One region of the Tatumella sp. UCD-D_suzukii genome, then DNA from elsewhere that is predicted to be linked to it. Evidence: predicted binding sites of a transcription regulator. Region 1 holds the regulator's gene; each other region holds the start of a gene.
The links. Region 1 encodes LexA, which represses DNA repair genes until DNA is damaged. Its sites were predicted from a motif close to TNCTGTATGTACATACAGNA; they were not measured.

Region 1 (7,515 bases):
CCTCATCATCATTGAGTGTGAAATTTTAGTTTTTAGATTTTTATTGATTATTGGTGCTAATTTTTTCAGGAGGAATGTAACAAAATAAAAACAATTTAACAATTGGCTTGGCCTATTAAATTCCTGTCATTGATAGGTGTTTGTTGTTTTTGGTGATTTTTTTTGCATAATTATATTTAATGTATGTGCGAGGGCGTCCACGAAATTTCTTGTTTTACGAATAGTTAATTAAGCACCTTCACTGCGTTACAGGCATGCTCATGCTCCTGGCTTAGGATAATCTCTGATTTCACAGATAAGATTCTTTAACTGATATGATATTGAAAAGAGCATCACAATCCGACAGGGTCAGAGAGGAGAGTTTGGTGATAGAAGATATAAATAATACAATGAAATGAAATAGTATAAGCTGCCTGGTATCACTATCAGTTGTCGCATTATGCACTCTCCGGAGTACGGTATTCAGAGGACAGAATGGAAAGCACAAATAAGGTCGTTAAATCCACCGTGGCTAGCCTGATTGCTGCAGTATTGCAGTGGGTATTAAATATTGGTCTGATTATTCTGGCCGTTATTCTGGCGATTTTCTTAGGCAAAGAAACATTGCACCTGGCCAATGTGCTGTTTCATACGGGAGAAGAGTCATCCTCGTATCTGCTGATTGAAGGCATCGTGATTTACTTCCTGTACTTCGAGTTTATTGCGCTGATCGTGAAATATTTCCAGTCAGGCTTCCATTTTCCGCTGCGCTATTTTATTTATATCGGCATCACCGCCATCATTCGTTTAATCATTGTTGACCATAAAGATCCGCTGGATACGTTATTCTACTCCGGTTCGATCCTGATTCTGGTCGCTACCTTATGGCTGGCCAATACGAAACGGCTGAAGCGGGAATAAGCCGGTTCGTCCTGTCGCCCCGGCAGGCCGGACTTCCGGGGCTTTACACAGAACACCCTGCTTCATTCGCATGAGTCTGGTATAGTTCAGCCCTGACATGCGCTGTGTTTATTTCCGGCAGCGCAGAGGGTTATTAACCGGTTTTCTGAGAGTAACAATGTCTGCACAGGAATTGCGCAAGCTGTATCAGTTGCAGTGGCTACCGCTGTCTTCTCCGAAACTCACTCCTGAGTTATCTGACTGGCTGTCAGAAGAAACGTCGATGACAGTCCGTCTGGAACGTTATTGTCGCGAACTGACGGTGAAAGTGGTCAGAGAAGGTTTTGTCGGCAGGCAGGCGTTACTCGGACATGAATCCGGGTATTCCGGTTTTGATAACGAGACCCGATTCTGGTTACGCGAAGTGATTCTGTACGGAGATGGTCATCCCTGGCTGGCCGGGCGAACTATTTTACCGGAAGATACCCTGAGCGGGCCGGAAAAATCCCTGATGAGTCTTGGTGAGTCCCCGCTGGGACGTTACCTGTTTTCCTCTCCCTTACTGAGCCGGGATTTTATTGTCCCGGGGTACAGCGGCTCTCTCCGGGGACGGTATTCATTGTTACGGCTCTCAGGCAAACCTCTGATACTCACAGAAATGTTTTTACCACATTCACCACCGTATACACCCCGGGCGAAAGGATAACAAACCCCGTGCAGGACACCATAAAACTCACCAAATTCCAGGCCTATCAGCGCCTGATGCGTATCGATAAACCCATAGGAACACTGTTGCTGCTCTGGCCGACGCTCTGGGCTTTGTGGCTCTCGGGAAGGACATTGCCTCCTTTTAAGGTTCTGGTCGTCTTTGTGCTGGGCGTGATTGTGATGCGTGCCGCAGGTTGCGTGATCAATGATTATGCTGACCGGAAAGTCGATGGCCATGTAGAGCGTACGCGTCAGCGCCCGTTACCTGCCGGGCTTATCAGCGAACGTGAAGCGAAAGGTCTGTTTGTGGCACTGGTACTGGTGGCATTTCTGTTGGTGCTTACCATGAGTGGTATGACCATCCTGCTTTCGGTGGGCGGCATCCTGCTGGCCAGTGCTTATCCTTTTATGAAACGCTACACCCATCTGCCGCAGGTGGTGCTGGGGGCGGCTTTTGGCTGGGCCATCCCGATGGCATGGATGGCAGTGAGTGGGGACTTACCTCTTTCCTGCTGGCTGGTATTCCTGGCGAATGTTTGCTGGACAGTGGCCTACGATACCTTCTATGCCATGGTGGATCGCGATGATGACCTTAAAATCGGGGTGAAGTCGACCGCGATCCTGTTCGGGAAATATGATTGCCTGATTATTGGCGGGCTGCAGGTGGCGACTCTGGCGCTGCTGGCCGTGACGGGTCGGTTATTGCACCTGAATGGCTGCTATTATCTGTCGTTACTGGTCGCCGCTGGCTTCTTTATCTATCAGCAACGTCTGGCTATCGGTCGGGAGCGTCAGGCCTGTTTCCGCGCCTTCCTGAATAACAATTATGTCGGACTGGTGATTTTTGTCGGTGTGGTACTCAGCACACTGCCTTTTATTAATCTGATGTAAGCGTCATCGTCTGGCGGTAAAAAAAAGGGCGTTCCTCAGGAACGCCCTTTTTTAGTGGACAGGGATCAGGCTGAAGGTTCCGCCTCAGACTCAATAGCATTCTCAATCGTCTGGCGAACATCGCGGGTCGTCAGATCCAGCAATATCTGACGCATTCCCCGGGTTTTCTCCGGTTCCGCATCATCTTTATCACGGATATAGCCTTCATCACGCAGAGTGAGTACTAACCCCGTGAATACTGCCTTGTCGAAGAACTCCGGCGCATTTATCCCGTGAAGTACGGATAAACGTTGTGCCAGAGTACGGCTTTCTTTCTCAAGCGTTCCGCGGTTAATCGTCGGTTTGGCATTGAGGATCGCAAAGGTGATCGCGTAGCGTTGCAGCGTCTCCCGTACCCCTGCGGCCAGTAAGCCGAGCACCCGATGGCGTGCCGGCTGAACAGAATAGTGTTCACCGTCCTGAGTGATCAGTGACTGGTTCACCAGCTCTCCGCACAGGCGGTCCAGCACTTCCGGTAACTGCTCTTTATCCCAGCGAAGGAATAATTCACTCCTGAGCATCGGATAAATCAGGGAGACCTGACGCAATAACTCTTCTTTATGCAGCGTGCCGTGTTGCTGAATAATGGCAGCAATCAGGGATGGCATCACCAGCAGGTGCAGAATGTTATTGCGGTAGTAGGTCATCAGCACCGCCTGCTCTTTCGGCAGAATAATAATGTCGCCAATATTATCCTGTTCGGTGGTGAACTTATTCATGCTCATCGCATGGTCAAGCAGGTCTTCAACGCTCATATCCGGCACAGTACTGCCTTCAGAGTACGGAACATTACGCAATAAACCGGTATAACACCTCAGTTGATCAAGCAATTGTTCGCGTGTCAGGGAACGCTGTGGTGACGCCAGTAATGCCGTCACACACAGGTTCATGGCATTGGCAGCACCGGCGTTATTGATACGGACCATAATCTGCTGTGCGACATCATTGACGACCGGGGTCATCCATGCCGGACGCTGTGATTCTATCGGGTCGATAGAATCACGCCATTCCGGGACATGGGTATTCAGGTAATTGACCAGCGGCAGTGGTTCGCCGAAGTTCACATAGCCCTGACCCAGGTTACGCAGCTTGCGTAGCCCGCGCAGCATCTGCAGCAGACTCTCTTTCTCTTTGGTCGCACCGCGCAGTTCTTTGGCGTAAGTGGCCACTTCCATCACATGCTCGTAACCAATATAGATAGGTACCAGTGTGATAGGACGATTCCCTCCGCGTAACATCGCCTGCAGTGTCATCGTCAGTGTGCCGGTTTTCGGGTCGAGCAGACGCCCGGTACGGGAACGGCCGCCTTCGACAAAATATTCTACCGAGTAGCCACGGCTGAACAGTTCACCCAGATATTCACGGAAAACGGTGGAATAGAGCTTATTGCCTTTAAACGTCCGTCGGATGAAGAACGCGCCCAGGTGACGGAAAATCGGACCGGCAGGCCAGAAGTTCAGGTTGATGCCGGCCGCGATATGCGGTGGTACCAGCCCCTGATGATAAAGGACATAAGAGAGCAGCAGATAATCCATATGACTGCGGTGGCAGGGCACATAGACCAGCTCGTGGCCGTCCTGAGCTAACTGACGGATACGTTCGCCACCACTGACATTGATCCCTTTATACAAGCGACTCCACAACCAGCCCATCACGCGGTCGGTGATACGGATAGCTTCGTAGGTGAAATCAGCCGCAATCTCTTCCATCATGGCTACTGCATTTTTCCGGGCCATCTCGATAGAGATTTTCTTACTGCGGGCCTCGTCTTCAACGGCTTTCGCAATCGCTTTGGATTGCAGCAGCTTGTTGAACAGATCCTGGCGGGCCGGTAGACGCGGACCGACAGCAGCCAGACGCTGGCGGGAAAAATGAATATGAGCTACCCGGGAAAGCTTCTGAGCAATCGACTGGTCGGTACCGTGTTCATCGGCCATCTGGCGTAAGGACATTTTCGGGGAGAAGCGGATAAAGCTATCCCGCCCCAGCCAGAGGATGGCACAGAATTTCTGTAATCCGTTGAGTTCACGCAGTAATGGTGTCTGCGTCCCCTGAGTTTCCTTGCCTGGCGCCCGGCCAAACATTACCGACACCGGCACCAGTTGAACATCCAGCGCCGGATTATTCCTGTGCAGATCCAGATAATCGTGGAAAATTTTCACGGTTTCCTGGTTCGGAGTGAAATAAGGCAATAACCGCGGGCCGTCATGAATAAAGACATGACGCGGTAGCAAACTGCCGTCGATTTCCAGAGGTTCTAAAGGGTCCGGCAGATCATGCTTCAGGCATTCGGTACGAAGTGCCAGCAGATCTGCTTTGGAATCATAGGGAAATACATAGATAATAGGGCGGGTAGGGTCCAGACCGAGTTCGGCCACAGGATCACCCGGGATCACCTTGCTCTTTACCAGCAAAGATAATGGAATACTTAGTAATTTATAATAAAGTTTACGCCAGCCTGACATAGATAAATCCGGAGCCTCTTTTGATAGCAAAGCGGCGCAATCATACCAGAAACTGCAAAGAAGATCTGTGACCAGGTGCAGTATTGAAAATTAACAGGAGAGCGGGCGAATGGCAGGAAGGACAACGGGATGGCGGCGTCTGGTGAAGGCGAGCGGCTATTCATGGCAGGGGTTGCGGGCTGCCTGGCAGCATGAGGCGGCCTTCCGGCAGGAAACCGTGGTGGCTATCGTGGCCATCGTCATTGCCGGCTGGCTGGATGTGGATACGGTTTCACGTATTCTGCTGATTGGCTCGGTGGTGCTGATTATGATCGTTGAAATTATCAACAGTGCGATAGAGGCCGTGGTCGATCGGCTGGGCCCGGAAATACACCCCTTATCCGGACGGGCGAAAGACCTGGGATCGGCCGCGGTATTACTGGCGATCCTGCTTGCGGTGTTTGTCTGGGGAAGTGTGCTCTGGCAATGGTGGTCACTGGCGGGATAATGACCGACAGTTGTTTGTTTTATGACGGTTTTTGGTTTTCATTTCCGAAAGACCTGTATATACTCACAGCGACTGTATAAACAACCAGGGGGCGGGATGAAAGCATTAACCAGCAGGCAGCAGCAGGTCTATGACCTGATTCGCGACCATATTCAACAGACGGGTATGCCGCCGACACGTGCGGAAATTGCTGCCCGCCTCGGTTTTCGCTCCCCGAATGCGGCAGAAGAACATCTGAAAGCCCTGGCACGTAAAGGTGTCATTGAGATTGTCTCCGGAGCCTCACGCGGTATCCGCCTGCTGATGGAAGAAGAAACGCCGGAAGGTCTGCCTCTGATTGGCCGGGTGGCTGCGGGCGAACCTCTGCTGGCCCAGCAACATATTGAAAGCCACTATCAGGTCGATCCCGGGCTGTTTAAGCCGGGGGCTGATTTTCTGCTACGTGTCAGCGGGATGTCGATGAAAGATATCGGTATCCTGGACGGAGACCTGCTGGCGGTTCATAAAACCCAGGATGTCCGTAACGGGCAGGTTGTGGTGGCCAGAATCGATGACGAAGTGACCGTGAAACGCTGGAAAAAACAGGGGAATACGGTACAGTTATTGCCTGAGAACAGCGAATTTTCTCCGATTGTGGTGGATGTCCGCGAACAGAACCTGACGGTGGAAGGGCTGGCCGTGGGTGTTATTCGTAACGGAGAATGGCTGTAACTGACGGGCGATTGTCCGTCAGCCGGTGACCGGCAGAGAGTCACTCCGGTCGCTAAGATTGACCCCGCACCCTAATACACTACGCTGAGTTGCTTCTGCGGCTATCAGCGTTCGTCCGCCGGTCACCTTTTCCCCGTCCGGCGGAGACACTGTGCTCTGTCAGGAAAATCCATGTCCTTTTTGAATACCACCGACAAAAAACTCTGGCGACTGGCATTACCGATGGTGTTATCCAATATTACGGTTCCGTTACTGGGACTGGTGGATACCGCGGTGATCGGGCATCTGGACAGTGCTATCTACCTGGGCGGTGTTGCCATCGGTACTACGGTCACCAGCTTCCTGTTTATGCTGCTGCTTTTCCTGCGTATGAGTACGACGGGGATGACGGCTCAGGCATGGGGATCCGGAAATTCAGCCGCCCTTGCCAGGGCACTGGCTCAGCCACTGATCATCAGTCTGGTGGCCGGGCTCATCTTTATTGTGGTGCGTGACCCGGTCAGCCAGCTGGCCAGCGGAGTGATCGGCGGTGATGCGGATACGCTGGAACAGGCTCGTGTGTTTATCCGTATGCGCTGGCTCAGTGCGCCAGCGACCTTTGCGAATCTGGTGCTCCTTGGCTGGCTGCTGGGCGTTCAGTATGCCAGGGCTCCGGTGATCCTGCTGGTGGCCGGTAACCTGGTCAATATTCTGCTGGAAGTATGGTTTGTTCTGCACCTGCATCTGGGTGTCCGGGGGGCAGCGGCGGCCACAGTGATCTCTGAATATGTCTCGCTGCTGGTCGGTGTTCTGCTGGTGTTGCAGGTATTTCGTCGGCGCAAGATATCGGTACGTTTACTGCTGGAGGGCTGGCGTGGCGATATTAAACGTTTGCTGGGCCTGAACCGCGATATTCTCCTGCGGACGTTACTGTTGCAGGTCTGCTTTGCTTCCCTGACTCTTATCGGTGCCCGGATGGGAGCACAGGTCGTTGCGGTGAATGCACTGCTGATGATGTTTCTTACGTTTACCGCCTATGCACTGGATGGATTTGCCTATGCGGTGGAGGCGGTGTCCGGAGAAGCCTACGGGGCGCGTGAAGCCGGAAAACTGCATGAAGTCTGGCGCGCCTCCTGCCGTCAGGCAGGCATTGTCGCACTGCTCTTTTCGCTGGTGTATGCGCTGGCCGGGCAGTACATCATTGCGATGATGACCTCACTGCCTTCCCTTCGCCATCTGGCGGATCACTACCTGATCTGGCAGGTTATTCTGCCTCTGGCAGGCGTCGGCGGGTATTTACTGGATGGTTTGTTTATCGGTGCCACGCGCGGACGGGAAATGCGTAACAGTATGGCG
Region 2 (7,515 bases), on a different contig from region 1:
GAAATTCAGGCGGCACTTTACTGAATGTGTTCTGGTTTATTTTTTTCGGCTGGTGGCTCTGCCTGGCCCATATCTCTGCAGGTATTCTCCAGTGTGTGACTATTATCGGTATTCCTGTCGGTATTGCGAATTTTAAAATTGCTGCCATTGCCTTATGGCCTGTCGGTCGCAGAGTCGTTTCTGTTGAAGAAGCGAAATTTGCGCGTGAAAACGCGATCCGCGCACGTCACTGAGGATAAGGGTAAAAATGAATTTCGGATCTGACCTGCTGAACCGCTGGCATACGTTTTTAATGAACAAACTATGGCGGGATCCGGCCAGGATATTCTTTGCGATGACCGGTTGTGTGATCCTTTCCTGGTCATTACAAAATATCACCTGGACTATCCCGCTGATCCTCGGGGTTGTCGCCGCGGCACTGGCAGATATTGATGACAGGCTGACCGGCCGTTTACGCAATATGCTGATCACACTGGTCTGCTTTTGTATCGCGACCGTCTCGGTCGAAATTCTGTTCCCTTATCCGCCGCTGTTTATGATTGGCCTTGCCGTCTCCAGTTGGGTATTCACCTTACTGGGAGCGCTGGGGCAACGCTATGCCACAATCTCGTTCGGCGCCCTGCTGATTGCTATCTATACCATGCTGGGGATCCATCTGTTCTCTGCCTGGTATATTCAGCCCGTATTATTGCTGGCAGGCGCACTCTGGTATAATTTCCTGACACTGATCATGCACCTGCTGTTTCCGGTTCAGCCGGTGCAGCAACAACTGGCGGCCACATATACTCAGCTGGCCGGCTATCTTGATGCGAAGGCTAATCTGTTTGACCCCGATACCGGCGACAGTGACGAACCTTCACTGATTGATGCCGCACTGGCTAACAGCCAGCTGGTATCGCAATTTAATATCACCAAAACCGCCATACAGAGTCGTCTGAACGGCGAACGGGCGGCCCGCAATAGCCGTCGTTCGCTGCTCTATTATTTTGCGGCCCAGGAAATTCATGAACGTGCGAATTCTTCCCACGTCCAGTACCACCAGTTGCGCAATGAATGGCGGTACAGCGAAATATTATTCCGATTCCAGCGGTTACTGCATATGCAGGCGAATGCCTGCCGCCAGATTGCACATTCAGTGACCCTGAAAAAACCGTACCAGCATGAACACCGCTTCGAACGGGCATTCTTTCATCTGGATCAGGCGCTGATACGCCTTAAAGTTCAGTATCCGCAGGACCCCAATACCCGTGCCCTGCAGTGGTTGTTACGTAATCTGAAAGCCATCGATGACCAGCTGCTTTCTATCGCCTCGGAACAGGTATTGAATAGTCCGTGGCTGAACAGCGACACTCATCTGTCTCAGGAAGGGCTGACCGGCTGGCAGGATATCCGGATCAGGTTCAGCCGTCATTTAAGCCCAAAGTCGTCGCTGTTCCGGCATGCGGTTCGGGTATCAGTGGTCCTCTGCGTGGGCTATGCCCTTATTCAACTGGCCGGACTGGAACGGGGATACTGGATATTACTGACCAGCCTGTTTGTTTGTCAGCCAAACTATAATGCGACCAAAAAGCGTCTTGCCTTGCGAATTATGGGAACACTGGCCGGGATAATCATTGGTCTTCCGGTGCTGTGGCTGGTTCCCTCTATTCCCGGGGTTCTGATCCTGATTGTGGTGTCCGGGGTGCTGTTTTTTGTTTTCCGTCAGGTGCAATATGCACAGGCTACGCTGTTTATCACCTTGCTGGCGTTACTGAGCTTTAACCTGCTGGGTGAAGGTTTTGACGTTGCCCTGCCGAGGATCGTGGATACTATCCTTGGCTGCGCTCTGGCGTGGATGGCCGTGGCCTGGATATTCCCGGACTGGCGCTATCGTCAATTACCGGCAGTGGCAGATAAAGCCATGGCGGCCAATGCCCGCTATCTGTCAGCAATTGCAGCGCAGTATCATCAGGGGAAGGACAACAGTATGTCATACCGCATTGCCCGCAGGGAGGCACATAATGCAGATGCTGAATTAGCCCTGGTGATTTCCGGAATGAATGACCCGACAGTCAGTCATGATCCCCGTAAAGATCCGGCCTTCCGTATTTCCTGTCTCAATCACAGTTTGCTGAGCTACCTGTCCGCGCTGGGCGCGCACAGGGAAAAAACAGAGCAGAGTGATTTTTTACAACTGATGGATGATGCTGTCAGGCTGACCCGGGATACTTTACAGACCGGTTCTGCAAACATGCAGAATACGCTGGACACACTGCATGCACTCCTTGCAGAAATAACGGTTATTGAAGCCAGTTCTGACAGCAGAGAGCCTGTCATTCTTCAGCAAGTGGGCCTGGTACTGACACTCCTTCCGGAGCTGGTCTCAGTCAGAGAAGAGATAAACCACCTTTAAAAATCGTTACTGCGCTTGCGCGCTGAGTGTACTGAGGTCTGCTCAAACTGCAGATACCAGTGTTTCAGTTCTTCCCTCACCCCGACGGACAGCACCTCCAGGTGTTGTCCGAAGATGGCCCCTTGCAACGCATACAGTGTTTTCAATCCGAGATGTTTATTCTTCTGCCTGAGCAATACCCAGCTCTGCCTGGCTCCCGTCGCACGCAAGTGACTGGCCGAGGCAATACCGACCTCTTTCAACAGTATTTCCAGCCGTAAACTCAGGTTAGGCAGATCTTTCAGCCTCTGCCGGCTGAGTTGAGACTCTCTGAGCGCTCTGGCTTCATTCAGAGAACAGTGTGATAACTCCAGCAAAGCGTCTGACTGCTGCCATAGCACGGGATCAACCTTATAATAATTGAGGCTGACACACTGTCCGCGTTTGTGAAAGATAAAGGGCTGCAGTCGTCTGTGCTGCAGATAAGTTTGCATTTTTTCACTGGCGCGGAGATAAAGCTCCCCTTCACTGACCAGCGCAAAAACCACTTTTTCAACAGATAACGAGTATCCGCCGAACTGGGTGCGGGACTCGATTTTACCGAGTGCAGAAAGCTGTTTCTTTGATTCTTCAATACATTGGCCTGATGTTTTCATCGCGAACCTCCCTTGTTCCGGCAATAGCATAGCTGTCAATAAAATACTATTTATCAACACCTTAGAAGTTAAACAAAAGCGATTACCAGTTCAATGAATAAATGCAGGAAAGACAGATCAGTTTTAGTTTCTGCGATCTGTTTTCAGAAAAATGGTTGATCTTTACCCACGACCGCAATACTGTATATCCATACAGTAAATTGCGGATGGTTAAATTTATGCATACTCAGCGACTGACAGCGAAAACCTTTAAGATGCATCATCAATCGACTCAGGCTTCGTACACCCGTGGTTGTATCAGTGAGTTAAGTTATCAGGGGCAAAACCCTGCCCTGCTGAATATGCTTCTTTTCCCGTTACTCAAACAGCTTGGTGAACAGTCGCGCTGGCAGTTATGGTTAACTCCCGCACATAAACTCAGCCGTCACTGGCTTCAGCAGGCCGGGTTGCCCCTGGAAAAGAGTGTGCAGATCGCCTCAACAGAACGTATCAGTAGTGTCAGTGCCATGATTAAAGCGCTGCGTTCGGGGAATTTCAGTGTGGTCATCGCCTGGCTCCCGGCCGGGCTGAGCGACTCAGAACGTCATGAACTCGAACAGGCTGCGATAGAAGGTCATACTCTGGGATTGATCATGCGTGAAGAAAATACCTTCGATTCTCCCGGCGGACAGGAAAATCGATTGAAAATTCATTCGTCCTTACTACATTAATCTTATTTAAGATTATTCTCATAAAAAATAAGCGGCAGATTATTACATTAGCCGGGTGACTCACCATTCCAGAGCCAGCAATGGGTTACCCGATATTCCAGTTGTCATCCGGGCTCGGAGTTCAGTTTCAATTGTAAGTTAATGTGTCAAAATTACCGTTTTTTTACTGTACAACATCATATCTTACTTGTAACTTTCTAATCTCGTTGTAGACTTTACGTCGCCAGGGTGCTCAATAATCTCCTTTTTTGGCAGAGTATAAATCGAGCGAAATCACCCGGCGAAGGATTACAACCAAGAGCAACATTTTTGCTCATTGCCTATTTTGGATGATAACGAGGCGCAAAATGAAAAAGACAGCTATCGCAATTGCAGTGGCACTGGCAGGTTTCGCTACCGTAGCGCAGGCCGCACCAAAAGATAACACCTGGTACACTGGTGCTAAACTGGGCTGGTCCCAGTACCATGACACCGGTTTCTACGGTAACAACTACAACGTCTCTAACGACCCGCATGAAAATCAGCTGGGTGCTGGTGCCTATGCAGGTTACCAGGCTAACCAATACCTGGGCTTCGAGGGTGGTTATGACTGGTTAGGCCGTATGCCTTACAACGGTACCAACCACGGTGCTTTCAAAGCACAGGGCGTACAGCTGGCTGCTAAACTGAGCTACCCACTGACCGACGATCTGGATGTCTACACCCGTCTGGGCGGTATGGTATGGCGTGCAGATAGCAAAGATTTCCGTAACGGTAACTCCGACCACGACACCGGTGTTTCTCCACTGGCAGCCGTTGGTGTTGAATATGCTCTGACCAAAAACTGGGCAACCCGTCTGGACTACCAGTGGGTTAACAACATCGGTGATGCAGGTACCGTTGGTGCGCGTCCGGACAACGCTACTCTGAGCGTAGGTGTTTCTTACCGTTTCGGTCAGGATGATGTTGCTGCTCCGGCACCAGCTCCGGCTCCGGCTCCGGCACCTGTTGTTGAAACCAAGCACTTCACTCTGAAATCAGACGTGCTGTTCACTTTCAACAAAGCAACTCTGAAAGCAAGCGGCCAGCAAGCGCTGGATCAGCTGTACACTCAGCTGAGCTCACTGGATCCTAAAGACGGCTCTGTCGTTGTTCTGGGCTTCACTGACCGTATCGGTTCTGCTAAATATAACCTGAAACTGTCTGAGCAACGTGCACAGTCTGTTGTGAACTACCTGATTTCTAAAGGTATTCCTTCAAACAAAATCTCTGCACAGGGCATGGGCAAAGCTGATCCTGTTACCGGCAACACCTGTGACAACGTGAAAGGCCGCGCAGCACTGATCCAGTGTCTGGGTCCGGATCGTCGCGTAGAGATCGAAGTTAAAGGTATCAAAGACGTTGTTTCTCAGCCTCAGGGCTAAGTTAACCACGTAATAAAAAACCCCGCGAATGCGGGGTTTTTTTTGACCTTTTTTTGCCGTTGGCTCAACAGGGCTAAGCAAACGTTCTTTATTTTTTCTCCGGCTGGCCCAGAATAGACTCCAGGTCATGTTTCAGCGTCGACATCTGACTGGCATACTTTTCTTTTCGTTCCGCATCTTCAATTAACTGAACGATGGTTTCAGACAACGTACTGTGACGGCGACGGGCCAGTCCTGCCAGTCGTTGCCAGACGAGATATTCAAGATCAATCGACTTTTTACGCGTGTGCTGATGCTCTGCATTAAAGTGGCGTTTACGCCGTGCGCGGATTGTCTGTTTCATCCGGTTTACCAGTGCCGGGTTCATATGCTGGTCAATCCATTGATGAATATCTTCCGGCTGGTGTTCAAAAGAAATAAGCCACCGCACAGCCTCTTGTGCGGCACTGTGCTCCGGATACCGGGTAATGGCTTCCCCCTCCCGATGCTTTTTTACCAGGTAGGCCCATTTCCAGCCGGACTCCAGATTTTCAAGTTGCAGATATTTCATCGGGATCTCATCATCTTCAGGTCACGGATTAAGAATAACAGTTTTTCGTGTTGCTGTAGTAAGGATTAATTTTGCGGATAACCGGCATCGGTGTCTCTATACCGCACTGTTTCATCCTATTATTTTCTGTATAATCGATAGTTTGTTAACTCCGGATAAATGCGATAACTTTGATCAGAACTCAACTCCCCTGGCAAGCCTTGCAGCCGAATACTTCCCGCTATCAGTCTGCTTTCACACAGTCTGTCTCTGATGAAGACGATATTCTGTCATCCCTTCAGCCAAGATTAATGAATGCGCTGGCTTATCTGGTATGCAAGCCACATTCACCGGTACTGATAATCCGTAGTCAGGAAAACAGTGATTACCTTTCCTGTATCGCTCAGGCATATCTGTCGGTTGATGAATCTGCGCAGGGATCCCGGGGCTGGAATTATCGGGCTCAGCCCGGGGGGCAGGTGACTCTTACCCCCGCTCCGGCCGATACCGCAACTTTCAGACAACAGCCCGGAGTACGTTATGCCGAATGGATTGAAAGTGCGCAATTGTTTGGTGTCGTCCGGGGAACACCCGGCCACTGGACGCCGGAACCAGGCTTACTGCATGAAGCCAATGGCGGTGCGTTGATCCTGTCCGTGCGAACTTTACTGGCTCAGCCGCTAATGTGGCTACGACTGAAAACGTTTATCTCCCGGGGCTATTTTGAATGGCTATCCCCGGACGATAAGCGTCCGTTGCCCGCTTCACTGCCGGCCATTCCCCTCAATGTAAAACTGATCCTCTGCGGTGACAGAGATGCGCTGGCTGAATTCAGCGAGCAGGAACCGGAGTTTCTGGAGGATGCGCTTTACTCAGAGTTCGAATCGCAGTGGCGCGTGAATGACGATGAAGACATGGCGCGCTGGTGCGAATGGGTCAGAGACATGGCCTCGGGGCTCGGGCTTCCGGCGCTTTCAGAGGATGCCTGGCCGTTACTTATTATGGAAGGTTGCCGCTATACCGGTGACCAGACACTACTCCCCCAGTGTCCGCGCTGGGTAAGGCGCCAGTTAACCGCAGCCTTCACTTATGGCGGCGATATCACGGCACAGAGCCTGCAGGGAGCTCTGGAGGAAAGTCAGTGGCGTGAAAGCTACCTGCCGGAAAGAATGCTGGAAGAAATCAGCGAAGAACAGGTTTTGATAGAGACCGAAGGCGAGGCCATCGGTCAGGTTAATGGGCTGTCTGTGCTCGACTTTCCGGGCCATCCTCGCCCCTGGGGTGAACCTTCACGTATTACCTGTGTCGTGCACTATGGTGATGGTGAGGTAATGGATATCGAGCGTAAAGCGGAGCTCGGGGGGAACCTGCATGCAAAAGGCATGATGATCATCCAGGCGTATCTGATCTCTGAACTGGAGCTTGAACAACAACTCCCCTTCAGCGCCTCCATGGTTTTTGAACAGTCTTATTCTGAGGTGGATGGCGATAGTGCTTCACTTGCGGAACTTTGTGCATTAATTAGTGCCTTATCCCGGCAACCGATTTCACAATCCATTGCGGTGACGGGGTCGGTTGACCAGTTTGGTAACGTTCAGCCTGTCGGCGGGCTTAACGAGAAAATTGAAGGTTTTTTTGCTGTCTGTGCGCAGCGCAAACTGACCGGTGAACAGGGTGTGATCATTCCGCAAAACAATGTTCGCCATCTTTCATTGAGCCAGGACGTCGTTGATGCCGTTAAAGCCGGCCAGTTTCATCTGTGGGCCATTGACCGCGCTGATGAAGCTGTAGCTATCCTCACCGGTAAAGAGTGGCGTACTGATGAAGACAATGATGACCTGTTATC
Region 3 (7,515 bases), on a different contig from region 1:
TTTGCGGGCCTCATCGATCTCATCAATGCTGGTGATCATCGGTAACAGGATTTTAAGGTTACCGGAGGCGGCATTAGCACGCAGCATCGCCCTGACCTGTACCAGAAAGATTTCCGGCTGGTCCAGGGTGAGACGTATTCCCCGCCAGCCCAGGCTGGGGTTTTCTTCACTGATGGGCATATACGGCAGTTGTTTATCGGCACCGATATCCAATGTCCGCAGGGTCACTGGCTTATTATTAAAGACCTGCAGCATGCCCTGATATTGCGCGACCTGCTCTTCTTCAGAAGGAAAGCCGCTCTGTAACATAAAGGGCACTTCCGTACGATACAGGCCGACACCATCGACGCGGTCGCCCATCGTCTGCTCAAGTTCGGCACTCAGCCCGGCATTCAGCAGGATAGTGACGGCTTCGCCGTGTTTCATTGTGCCCGGCTGCCCGGCGACAGTTTCAGCGGTTTCGCTGAGCGCATTCTCTTCGCGGATCAGACGCTGATATTCTTTAATCAGTATCGGTTCCGGGTCTATCAGTAATTCCCCCCGATAACCGTCAACAATCAGCAGATGTTTATGCAACTGTTCGGGACGGATATCCGCCCCCATCACCGCCGGGATCCCCATGGCACGGGTCAGGATAGCGGCATGAGAATTCGCCGCACCGTCGCGGACGACCACCCCGATCAAACGTTCCGGAGGGACTTCGGCCAACGCCGTCGCAGTCAGTTCATCCGCCACCAGCACAAAACGTTCCGGCCAGGCATTGGTGCCGTGCAGGCTGTCGTCAAGGTGGAACAGTAAACGCTGCCCGAGTTCACGAATGTCTCCGCTGCGTTCCCGCAGATACGCATCTTTCAGCTCAGCAAACTGCCCGGCATATCGCTCAATAACGATTTTAACGGCCCATTCGGCCACGGCTCCCTGATCTATCTCGCTGAGCAGATCTTTCTTCAGCCGGGGCTCACTCAGCAGGTGAGAGTAAAGGTCAAAAATGGCCGCACTCTCTTTCTGAACACTGCTGGAGAAGCGCTTACTGTAGCGACGGAATTCGTCGCCGGCTTCATTCATCGCGCGTAACAGACGTTCCCGTTCCTGCACGGTATCCAGCGTCGAGGCCTGGGTGACCTGTTCGAGGGTAGGCTGAATATGGTCAACCCAGCCCGGGGCAACCGCAACACCCGGTGAGGCGGCAATGGCGCGGATACGACTCTGACGGAATACCCCGAATAACTGCCCTATCTGCGACTGAGAAAGCAGTGTTCCGACCTGGGTCGCCAGGGTGACCAGAAAAGACTCTTCGGACTCGTCAAACGAGCGCAGTTCCCGCTGCTGCACCACCAGAACACCGAGCACCTGACGGCGGTTAATGATAGGCGCGCCAAGGAACGAGCGATAATGCTCTTCTTTTACCGAGGGGATAAATTTGAAGCTGGGATGGCTCTGAGCATCGGCCAGGTTAATGGGTTCGGCCAGGCGACCGACCAGTCCGACAATTCCTTCATCCAGAGCCAGAGTAATGGTGCGACCGCGCGGTTTTTTCAGACCGCGGGTTGCCATCAGGTAATAGCACTGACGCTCCTGATCCGCCAGGTAAACCGAACAGACTTCGGTATCCATCGCCTGACAGATCTCATTCACCAGTATTTCAAGTGCTTCATTGAGTCTGGAAGCACTGGCTACCTTTTCTACAATATCGCGTAACCGGGTGAGCATCAGCGCCATGCTCTATCCTCTTTTTCTTCGGCCGGGCTGTTGACTGCGTGGCAGTGAATTCTCTGTTGCAGACATCACCACTGTCGCAAACTCCTTCATTACACGACGATAAACATCACGTTTGAAAGAAACGACCTGTCTCACCGGGTACCAGAAACTTACCCAGCGCCAGCCATCAAATTCAGGGGTACTGCTTCCCTGGACATTAATGGCATTCTCATGGCATTGCAGTTGCAACAGAAACCATTTTTGTTTCTGGCCGATACATACCGGCCGGGTATCCCAACGCACCAAACGTTTTGGCAATTTGTAACGCAACCAGTTACGGGTTGAGGCGATAATCCGTACATCTTTACGATGTAACCCGACTTCTTCAAACAATTCCCGATACATCGCCTGTTCCGGAGTTTCTCCGGGATTGATGCCCCCCTGAGGAAACTGCCAGGAGTGTTGTCCGAAACGTCTGGCCCACAGAACCTGTCCTTGTCTGTTACAGATTACAATCCCAACATTCGGGCGGTAGCCATCATCATCGATCACCAGACTACCTCAAAGCTATCTTCAGATAGCCTGATTGTTTCATACTACTCACAGGCGGTAAACCATTGGCTGGCAGGGATTCAACAGAATAAATCAGGGATAACCCACAAAAAACCTTAGAGTTATAAACAGAGGACCATCAAAGAGTACAATTTTATGCACCTTTTCTGTGGATAGCTTTGTGCAGAACACGGGATTTCCCTGAATAATCACACTACCTCCGACAAATCCCCTTGCAAAGAAAACAAAAATAAAACCTTATATTTCATGAAATTAAACCATGAAACATGGGGTAAAAAGCAGGGTTTTACGGGGTGTGCCACAAATAACTTAACCAACCGAACAAAAAGTAACCATCGCTATTTTTATCCACAGATTATGGTGATATGTTACCCACCATCGCAAAAAAAATTGTACGGACCGCCAAAGTCAAGGCTGTAAATAGAACCAGTAGTCCGTACCAGATACAGTTATCCCATTTTTCTGTGGATAACTCTGCGTATAATCCTGTTTATTATCGATGAAAAACAGGTATAAGCCCGGCCCTCCATGCTCTGAGGTACCGTCTGCCCCATAAAAAAGTACGCAGAATCATGCTATTATTGGATTTACTCACTGCATTCAGGCGCGCGAATAAACCCGCCCTCCTGGCAGGTTATTTTTTAATCAAAAAGCGAGGGATTATGTCTGACTCCCCGGCACCTCTGGCCGCCCCGGAAAATGAACAGGTATTACTGCAGCGAGCCTATGCGCTCGCCGGACAAACCCTGGAGGAACTGGCTGCCGCATTCTCTCTGCCGGTGCCGGCCGATCTGCGCCGGGATAAGGGCTGGATAGGGACATTGATCGAATGGCATCTCGGCGCGACAGCGGGAAGTAAAGCGGAACAGGACTTTGCCCACCTGGGAATCGAACTAAAAACTATCCCTGTGGATAGCCGGGGCCAGCCACTGGAAACGACCTTTGTCTGTGTTGCACCGCTAACCGGTAATACCGGCGTCAGATGGCAGAACTGCCACCTGCGTCATAAGCTATCACGCGTGTTATGGGTACCTGTGGAAGGTGAACGCGCCCTTCCTCTGAAACAACGACGGATAGGGTCCCCTTTATTGTGGAGCCCTTCCCCGGAAGAGGAAGAACAGTTGCGCGCAGACTGGGAAGAACTGATGGAGATGATTGTACTGGGTGACGTGGATAAAATTACCGCCCGCCACGGTCAGTATCTGCAAATCCGTCCGAAAGCGGCTAACCGTAAAGCCCTCACGGAAGGCATTGGCGCGCAGGGCCAGCCTGTCATGACCCTGCCCCGCGGTTTTTATCTGAAGAAAACATTTACCGGCCCGCTACTGGCCCGTCATTTTCTGCTGTGAATTTTTTCTGTCCCCGATGGATCCTGAGCGGTTATACTCTCTGTTTAGATTTCGTTTAGGATTGATGTGAATATGTTTGAGTGGATTGCTGATCCCAATGCCTGGCTGGCGCTCGGGACACTGATAGTGCTGGAAGTGGTTCTGGGTATCGACAATATAATATTCCTGTCGCTGGTAGTGGCTAAATTACCGGAAAAACAACAGGATAAAGCCAGAAGGCTGGGGCTGATGGCGGCAATGCTGATGCGGCTGGCACTGCTGGCGTCTATCGCCTGGGTAGTGCGACTGACTCATCCGCTGTTTACCGCTTTTGGTCATGCTCTCTCTCTGCGGGATCTTATCCTGATGGCGGGCGGGCTGTTTCTTATCTGGAAATCGGCAAAAGAGATCCATGAAACTATCGAGGGCGGCGAAGAAGTGCACGAAAGTCGTGTGCATTCCTTTGCCGGAGCGATTATCCAGATCATGCTGCTCGACATCATCTTTAGCCTGGATTCTGTCATCACCGCCGTCGGATTGTCTGATCATCTGTTTATTATGATGGCTGCGGTCGTGGTTGCCGTGGTCATGATGATGTTTGCAGCAAAGGCTATCGGAGAATTTGTCGAGCGGCACCCGACGATAAAGATGCTGGCGCTGGCGTTTCTGATCCTGGTGGGCTTTACCCTGCTGCTGGAAAGTGTGTCGATACACGTGCCGAAAGGCTACATCTATTTCGCCATGTTTTTCTCGATGGGGGTAGAGTTGCTTAACCTGTTACGCACTAAGAAGAAATCACATTAATCCTCTTCCGGCGGAAAGTCTCCCTTTCCCGGACGCTTTCCGCCGGAGTCCCGTCTTATCCTTTCTTTTCGCGTTTTTTTGCGTGTTATCATCGGTTTCAGAACGCTCCTGTTTGTCTGCAGCAGATAAATCATTTATTACTATATCATCTAATAAACTGACAACAGCACAGAGGAGAGCCATGAACGGATTACGTATCATTGCAGCCGGCGGCATTATGCTTAGCGCAATACTACTTGGCGGCTGCAGCAGCCATTATGTAATGGCCACGAAAGATGGCCGTATGATTATGACCCACGGAAAACCGGAAATCGATAAAGATACAGGGCTCGTCCGGTATACCGACGAGTCCGGGGATCAGGTGCAGATCAACGGGGATGAAATTTCCGGCATTATCGAACGCTGATTTCAGCCTGCTGCTGTTCCGGCGGTAGTCGCGGGTACATTTTCCTTTCGCGCTATCCCTTCGCCGGTTATAGTCCGGGAAGGCCTTTTTTACCCGTAACCACAGAAGGAAGCCAGCAATGCACTATCACCGCATTCCCCATAGTTCGCTGGAAGTCAGTCAGCTGGGACTGGGTACCATGACCTTTGGCGAACAGAACAGTGAAGCCGATGCCCACGCGCAGCTCGATTTTGCCCTGAGCCAGGGAATTAACCTGATTGATACTGCCGAGATGTATCCCGTTCCGCCACGCCCGGAAACTCAGGGCCTGACGGAGAAATATATCGGCAGCTGGCTGAAAAAAACCGGTAACCGCGACAAAATTGTCCTGGCAAGCAAAGTGGCTGGCCCGATCCGTGGTAATGATGCGTCTATCCGGCCTGGCCAGGCACTGGACCGCAAAAATATCCGGGCCGCCCTGGATGCCAGCCTGCAACGACTGAATACCGATTACCTCGACCTCTACCAGTTACACTGGCCACAGCGACCGGCGAACTTTTTCGGGCGTCTGGGATATGAATATACCGACGAGAACGTGCCGGTCACCCTGCTGGAAACCCTGGAGGCTTTAACTGAGCAGGTCCGTGCCGGGAAGATCCGTTATATCGGTGTTTCTAACGAAACGGCATGGGGTGTCATGCGCTACCTGCAACTGGCAGAAAAGCATGACCTGCCACGTATCGTCACCATTCAGAACCCGTATAGTCTGCTGAATCGTAGTTTTGAAGTCGGTCTGGCAGAAATCAGCCAATATGAAGGGGTGGAGTTACTGGCATATTCGTCGCTGGCTTTTGGTACGCTGAGCGGAAAATACCTGAACGGCCGGCAACCTGCCGGGGCGAGAAATACTCTGTTCAGTCGTTTTACCCGATATTCCGGTGAGCAGTCTGCGCTGGCGATTGAAGCTTACGTGACTCTGGCACAGCGGCACGGGCTGGACCCTTCACAGATGGCACTGGCGTTTGTCCGTCAGCAACCTTTTGTCGCCAGCACCCTGCTGGGAGCCACGACTCTCGAACAGCTGAAAACTAATATCGATAGTTTTAACCTCACACTGAGTGCAGAAGTCATCGCTGAGCTGGAGGCTATCCATCGGCGCTTTACCTACCCTGCTCCCTGACTTGCCTTCTCTGCACCGCCGGGCGGTGCAGAAATCCTCAGGCACGGCGCGGTTTCAGCCACTGCCAGCCCCAGAGTACAGTGATCCCCAGCGCGAATAAGCTGCCAAAGGCACAACCCAGTACCAGCGGAGGTGCGCCCAGTTTGACCGCCAGCGCATAGACTGTCAGCATCCCCAGCATGGCCACATTTTCCCCCAGATTCTGCACTGCAATCGCATATCCGGCCCCGACAGACGCCCTGCCACGTACCTGCAACAGCGCATTCAGCGGCACGACAAATACCCCGCCACAGACACCGGCAATGATCAGCCAGAAACCGGCACTATAGAGGTGGTGCATCAGCGTAAAAATAATCACCACTCCGCCCAGCAAAATACCGGCCGGGAAGCAACGCCGGGTATTCTTCAGGGTAATCAGCTTGCCGGCCAGCAATGCTCCGCCGACAATACCTATCGCGACCAGCGCATTCAGCAGAGTCGGCATCGTATTATCCGTGACCCCTAATGCCACCGGCACCCACAGCACCAGCAGGAAACGTAAAGTTACCCCGGCTCCCCAGAACAGGCTGGTACCGATCAGCGAGAACCGGGTTTCGTAGTCCTGCCAGAGGATGCGACAGGCTGCAATAAATTCCTGCAGCATGACCCGCAGATTCAGGGATTGCGCCGGTCGGGCTGCCGGCAGCCCCGGGATCATGGTATTCGCCAGCACCGCCAGTGCGTAGATCACCGCACACATCAGCAGGGCCGTGGAAACATGCCAGTCGGCAAGCATCCCTCCGGACAGGGACCCCAGCAGAATAGCGGCAATGGTTGAACTTTCCATTAATCCGTTACCCCGAATCAGGTCGTCCTCAGACACCAGCTCCCCCAGAATGCCATATTTCGCGGGGGAGTAGGCCGCAGCCCCCATTCCCACCAGCCCGTAGCCGATAAAAGGGTTAAAGTTAATGCCAATCAGCACAGCACCGATAAATTTCAGGCCGTTAGCGACCATCATCACCCGCCCTTTGGGAAAGCTATCCGCAAACTGTCCGACAAAAGGTGCCAGCAGAATGTATGCCACCACGAAAACCATCTGCAATACAGGTTGCGTCCAGTCCGGATAGGCATATTTTTTCATCAATGCCAGAGTGGCAAATAACAGCGCGTTATCGCCGAAAGCCGAGAAAAACTGTGCAATCAGGACAGGCCGCAGCCCCTCTCTGCCGGCCGGCGGCGCTATAATGATATTACCCATGATCCCTTACCACTGTGGACTCTGTTGTCGCCATCGTTTTAAGCTGCTGATAATCCGGTTTGCCACTGCCCAGCAGGGGCATCTGTGACAGCCAGCGAATATCACGCGGCACACTCAGTTCGCTATAGCCCAGCTCACGGCTGGCCTGTAACAGCGTGTCACGCGTCAGCATGTTATCCGTAGTAAACAGCACCAGTGCCTCGCCGCGCGTTGCATCGGGTCTGGCGACAGAGGCATGCTGATGTTCCGCCGACACCTTCAGGGCCAGGGTCTCCGGGATCTCCAGAGAGACCATTTCTCCCGCCAG

Region 2: the regulator LexA is predicted to act here: its motif matches at 3,206-3,225, upstream of sulA (SOS-induced cell division inhibitor SulA).
Region 3: the regulator LexA is predicted to act here: its motif matches at 2,684-2,703, upstream of mutH (DNA mismatch repair endonuclease MutH).

Annotation. Positions count from the first base shown of each region.
Region 1 is NZ_JFJX01000001.1:31,671-39,185, forward strand. Features, by position in the region: gene psiE (phosphate-starvation-inducible protein PsiE) at 475-900, shown strand; gene ubiC (chorismate lyase) at 1,058-1,585, shown strand; gene ubiA (4-hydroxybenzoate octaprenyltransferase) at 1,594-2,478, shown strand; gene plsB (glycerol-3-phosphate 1-O-acyltransferase PlsB) at 2,544-4,982, opposite strand; gene CG67_RS00165 (diacylglycerol kinase) at 5,092-5,469, shown strand; gene lexA (transcriptional repressor LexA) at 5,566-6,180, shown strand; gene dinF (MATE family efflux transporter DinF) at 6,352-7,515, shown strand, end outside.
Region 2 is NZ_JFJX01000053.1:15,903-23,417, forward strand. Features, by position in the region: gene CG67_RS10030 (YccF domain-containing protein) at 1-233, shown strand, start outside; gene yccS (YccS family putative transporter) at 248-2,392, shown strand; gene CG67_RS10040 (TfoX/Sxy family DNA transformation protein) at 2,389-3,027, opposite strand; gene sulA (SOS-induced cell division inhibitor SulA) at 3,234-3,737, shown strand; gene ompA (porin OmpA) at 4,085-5,140, shown strand; gene matP (macrodomain Ter protein MatP) at 5,229-5,690, opposite strand; gene CG67_RS10060 (Lon protease family protein) at 5,861-7,515, shown strand, end outside.
Region 3 is NZ_JFJX01000049.1:209,004-216,518, forward strand. Features, by position in the region: gene ptsP (phosphoenolpyruvate--protein phosphotransferase) at 1-1,710, opposite strand, end outside; gene rppH (RNA pyrophosphohydrolase) at 1,723-2,250, opposite strand; gene mutH (DNA mismatch repair endonuclease MutH) at 2,934-3,620, shown strand; gene CG67_RS09195 (TerC family protein) at 3,693-4,403, shown strand; gene CG67_RS09205 (YgdI/YgdR family lipoprotein) at 4,585-4,809, shown strand; gene CG67_RS09210 (NADP(H)-dependent aldo-keto reductase) at 4,928-5,968, shown strand; gene lplT (lysophospholipid transporter LplT) at 6,006-7,208, opposite strand; gene aas (bifunctional acyl-ACP--phospholipid O-acyltransferase/long-chain-fatty-acid--ACP ligase) at 7,201-7,515, opposite strand, start outside.